DNA from 2 places in the Kitasatospora sp. NPDC054795 genome. Region 1 is predicted to be linked to the other one. Evidence: riboswitches for the same ligand, from Rfam matches in the RefSeq annotation. Region 1 holds a riboswitch; the other holds the start of a gene.
The links. A riboswitch is a leader RNA that binds a small molecule or an ion and turns the genes downstream of it on or off. The one in region 1 is predicted to bind thiamine pyrophosphate.

Region 1 (2,381 bases):
GGGCTCGTTCTTCTGGGTGTCGCTGGCCTGCACGGTGGTGCTGCGGTGGTCGTTCGCGGAGCTGCCGCGGTCGGCGTTGTCGGTGACGGTCACACCGAGCACGCCGCCGGCCACACCGGCGACCAGCGCGACGGCCGCGATCAGGGCGACCAGGCCGCCGCGCTTCTTGCGCGGGCCGCCGGGGCCGACCGGACCGCCGGGGTAGTCCGCCGGGTAGCCGAGCGGGCCCGCCGGGCCGCCGGGGTAGCCCGCGCCGCCGGAGGTGGAGTCGTGGGTGGGGCCCCAGCCGCCGAGCGGCTGACCGGCCCCGAAGGGGTGGTGGCCGTGCGCGGCGGGGGCGGCGGGCGCGACCGGAGCGGCGCCGTAGCCCTCGTGAGCGGCGGGGGCGGCGGGCACGGCCGGAGCGGCGCCGTAGCTCTCGTGCGGGCCGGCCGCCGGAACGCCGTGGGTCGGGGTGGCGTACGGGTTGTCGGCCGTCGGCGGCAGCGCCGGGGCGGCGGGGGCCGCGCCCGGGGCGGGCGCGGCGAGCGGGGCCACCGGAGCCTGCGGGGCGGGCGGCAGGACCGGCGGCGGCGCGTCGATGTAGCCGGTGGCCGGGTCGACGGCCGGCTGCTCGGCGACGGGCGCCGCAAGGGCCGCGGGGGCCTCCGGTGCGGACACCTTGGTGAAGGCGACGGTGGGCTTGTGCCCGCCCTCGGCCGGGACACCCTCGGCCGCGACGGCGTCGACGGGCGGCGCCGCCTCGACGGGGGCGGCCTCGACGGCGCCCGACTCCGGCTCGGGCACCCGCCGGAAGGCCATCGTCGGCTGGTGCCCACCCTGAGCGGGGCCTTCGGAAGCGGACTCGGCCGCCCCCGGCCCGGCGGGCTGCTCCCCCTGCGGCCCGGTGGGCCCAACCTCGCGCTCGGTGCTCACGGACGACCTCCATAGCTGGCAGAACCAAGGACCATAGTTTTTCGCACTGTCGATTCGATTGCCGTAAGGACCCCTCTGAAGAACTCATAAGAATCCTTAGCCGACGCAGACGCCGACACCCGACACCCGACACCCGACACCGACGCCGGCACCGACGCCGGCACCGACGGCCGAGGCTCCCCTCCCCCGCCGGGCGTCCCGCGATGCGGACCGCACACCCTCGGCCTTGGGCGATCGCCCCCGTGCCGGTTAGCCTGTCGCTCCAAACTGACACGCGGGAGCTTGGACCCACCAGGCTGAGAGTGCGCATGTCGACCGTACGCCACACGAGTGACGGCCGGTCGAGGGGGCGCTGACCGCCGGAACCTGTCCGGGTAATGCCGGCGTAGGGAGTATCGGCCATGCCGCCTGCTTCGCCATCCTCTTCTTCGGGCGCGAACGTTCCCGCCCCCGGCGCGGACGCCTCCGCCGGGGGCGCGACCGCCGTCCTGGAGCGCCCCGAGCACGTCGAAGCGCCCCTGGTGCTGGACACCGAGCCGCCGCGCACGCTGCGCTTCCGGGACCACTTCGCGCTCTGGATGAACCTGGGCGTCAGCCTGATCGGCTTCTCCACCGCCGCCACCGTGCTCGGCGCCCCCGGCAGCGAGCTGTCGCTGGCCGCCGCGGTGACCGCGATCACGGTCGGTACGGCGGTCGGCACCGCGATGCTCGGCGTGGCCTCGCTGATCGGCGCCCGCACCGGCGCCCCCGCGATGGCGAACCTGCGCGGGCTGTTCGGCACCCGGCTGTCGTACCTGCCGACGGTGCTGAACATCGTGCAGTGCATCGGCTGGGGCGTGTTCGAGCTGCTGACCATCTCGGCGGGCGCGCAGACCGTCGCGCACACCACCGGCTACCGCTGGCTGTTCGTCCTGCTCGCGGGCGCGCTGACCACGGCGCTGACCATCTGGCCGCTGGGCTCGATCGCGGTGCTGCGCCGCTTCGTGGCCGGGGCGGTCGCGGTGGCGATGGTGTACTTCACCGTCCAGCTGGGCCGCCAGGGCGTGCCGGACCCGGGGGCGGGCAACTGGCACGGCTTCCTGGGCGCCACCGACGCGATGATCGCGGTGTCGGTCTCCTTCGTCCCGCTGGCCGCCGACTACACCCGGCACTCGCGCACCCCGCGCTCGGCGTTCTGGGGCAGCTTCTCCGGCTACACGATCGCCCAGGTCTGGTGCTACGTGCTCGGCCTGATGGCGCTGCTGCAGTCGGACGGCGATCCGAACCGGATCTTCGACTCCTTCCTCGGGGTCTGGGCCGGCTGGCTGTTCCTGCTGGTGCTGGTGCTGCGCGAGACGGACCAGTCCTTCGCCAACGTGTACTCGACGGCGATGTCGGTGCAGAACCTGCTGCCGAAGGTGGACCGCCGGGTGCTCTCCGGCGCGATCGGCGTGCTGATCACCGTGCTGGCGCTGCGGATCGACGAG
Region 2 (2,381 bases), on a different contig from region 1:
GGTCCCAGTGCTGGACGGCCAGCCGGGCACCGGCCCGGGCCGAGGGGTAGCTGACGCAGTCGCCGGCCGCGAACACGCCGGGCACCGAGGTGCGCAGCCGCCCGTCCACCACGACGGCGCCGGCCGCGTCCAGCTCGACCCCGGAGCCGGCCAGCCAGCCGGTCGCGGGGCGGGCCCCGATGCCGACCACCACCTCGTCGGCGGGCAGGTGCGAGCCGTCCGCCAGCAGCACCGCGCCGGGCTCGACGGCGGCCACGCCGACCCCGCAGCGCAGGTCGACCCCGGCCCCGGCGTACCAGGCGGCCATCGCCGAGCCGACCTCGGTCGGCAGCGCGCCGGGCAGCGGCGCCGGGCCGGCCTCGACCACGGTCACCTCGCAGCCCGCCGCGCGGGCCGCGGTGGACACCTCGGCGCCGATCCAGCCCGCGCCGACCAGCACCAGCCGCAGCCCGGGGCGCAGCAGCGCGCGCAGCGCCAGGGCGTCGTCCAGGGTGTGCAGCAGGTGCGCGCGCTCGGCGCCGGGCAGGGCCCGCGGGACGGCGCCGGTGGCGATCACCAGCGAGCCGTACGGGAGGTCGCCGCCGTCGGTGTGCAGCACGCCGGGGGTCAGGCCGGTGGCCCGGCGGCCGGTGAGCAGCTCGATGCCGAGCTGCCCGTAGTCGATGTCCAGGGCGGTGGAGTCGGCCTTGCCGAGCAGCACGTCCTTGGAGAGCGGCGGCCGGTCGTACGGCGCGTGCGGCTCCTCGCCGACCAGCACGATCGGCCCCTGCCGGCCGCCCTGCCGCAGTTTGAGGGCGCACTGCGCCCCGGCCAGCCCGGCTCCGACGACGACCACCTGATCCGTTCCGCTCAGCTCTGCCACGCCCGTCACTGTACTCAGCGCGACGCGGCGGCCTGCGGGCCGTCCGCCCGCTGTACGGGCCTTCGGCCGGGCCGACCCCCGGCGTTAAGGTGGGGGCACCACACGGGAGCCCGGCGCACCGGGCTGAGAGGCGGGCTGGCACGGCCTGCGACCGTCCGAACCTGATCCGGGTCATACCGGCGAAGGGAGAAGAGCAGCTTTGTCACGCTTGCCATCAGGCGCCCACGCCGACGTGCTGGTGATCGGCGGGGGCGTCATCGGCCTCGCCGTCGCCTGGCGCGCCGCGCAGCGCGGGCTGCGGAACGTGATCGTGGTCGACCCCTCCCCCGGCGGCGGGGCCGCCGGGGTCGCGGCCGGGATGCTCGCCCCGGTCACCGAGCTGCAGTACGGCGAGGAGCCGCTGCTCCGCCTCGGGATGGCCTCGAACGAGCGGTACGCGGCCTTCGCCGCCGAGCTCTCCGAGGCGAGCGGCGGCCGGGACACCGGCTACCGCCGCTGCGGCACCGTCGCCGTGGCGCTGGACTCCGACGACCGCGAGGAACTGCGCGAGCTGCACGCCTTCCACCAGCGGCTCGGTCTGGACTCGACCTGGCTGACCGGCCGGGAGGCCCGCAGGCTGGAGCCGATGCTCGCCCCCGGCGTGCGCGGCGGCCTGCACGTCGCGGACGACCACCAGGTGGACCCCCGGCGCCTGCTCACCGCCCTGGCCGCCGCCTGCGAGAACGCGAACGTCCTGCTGCACCGCGCCGAGGCCGTCGAGCTGCTGGTCGAGGACGGCCGCGCGACCGGTGCCCGGCTCTCGACCGGGGAACGGGTGGGCGCCGGGCAGGTCGTCCTCGCCGCCGGCCCGCACAGCCACCGGCTGCCCGGCCTGCCCGACGGTGTGCTGCCCGCGATCCGCCCGGTGAAGGGGCAGGTGCTGCGGCTGCACGTCCCGGACGCCTACCGCCCGTTCCTGTCCCGCAACGTCCGCGCCGTCGTCCGCGGCCGGCACCTGTACCTGGTGCCCCGGGAGAACGGCGAGCTGGTGGTCGGCGCGACCACCGAGGAGCAGGGCTACGACACCACCGTCACCGCCGGCGGGGTGTACGAACTCCTGCGCGACGCCCACGAGTTGGTCCCGGGAATCACCGAACTCCCGCTGCTGGAGACCTCCGCCGGGCTGCGCCCCGGATCGCCGGACAACGCCCCGCTGCTCGGCCCGACGTCACTGCCCGGGCTGGTCGCCGCCACCGGCCACTACCGCAACGGCGTGCTGCTCACCCCGGTGACCGCCGACCTGGTCTCCGAGTACCTGGCCACCGGTGAGGTCCCCGAAACGGCAAGGCCGTTCACGCCCCTGCGCTTCTCCCCCGAACCCCCCGCTGCGAAGGCCTCCGCATGACCGAGATCGCCCCGAACGAGATCACCCCGAACGAGATCGCCCTGACCGTCAACGGCGAGCCCCGCCGGGTGTCCGCCACGACCACCCTCGCCGAGGTGGTGGCCGCCGTCAGCGCCGCCAACACCGGTGTCGCCG

Region 2: another riboswitch for thiamine pyrophosphate. It lies ahead of thiO (glycine oxidase ThiO); the one in region 1 lies ahead of ACWGJO_RS08210 (purine-cytosine permease family protein).

The regions. Positions count from the first base shown of each region.
Region 1 is NZ_JBSHAP010000015.1:100,662-103,042, forward strand. Features, by position in the region: gene ACWGJO_RS08205 (S1C family serine protease) at 1-915, opposite strand, end outside; TPP riboswitch at 1,180-1,324, shown strand; gene ACWGJO_RS08210 (purine-cytosine permease family protein) at 1,317-2,381, shown strand, end outside.
Region 2 is NZ_JBSHAP010000156.1:9,993-12,373, forward strand. Features, by position in the region: gene ACWGJO_RS36305 (NAD(P)/FAD-dependent oxidoreductase) at 1-871, opposite strand, end outside; TPP riboswitch at 955-1,067, shown strand; gene thiO (glycine oxidase ThiO) at 1,071-2,246, shown strand; gene thiS (sulfur carrier protein ThiS) at 2,243-2,381, shown strand, end outside.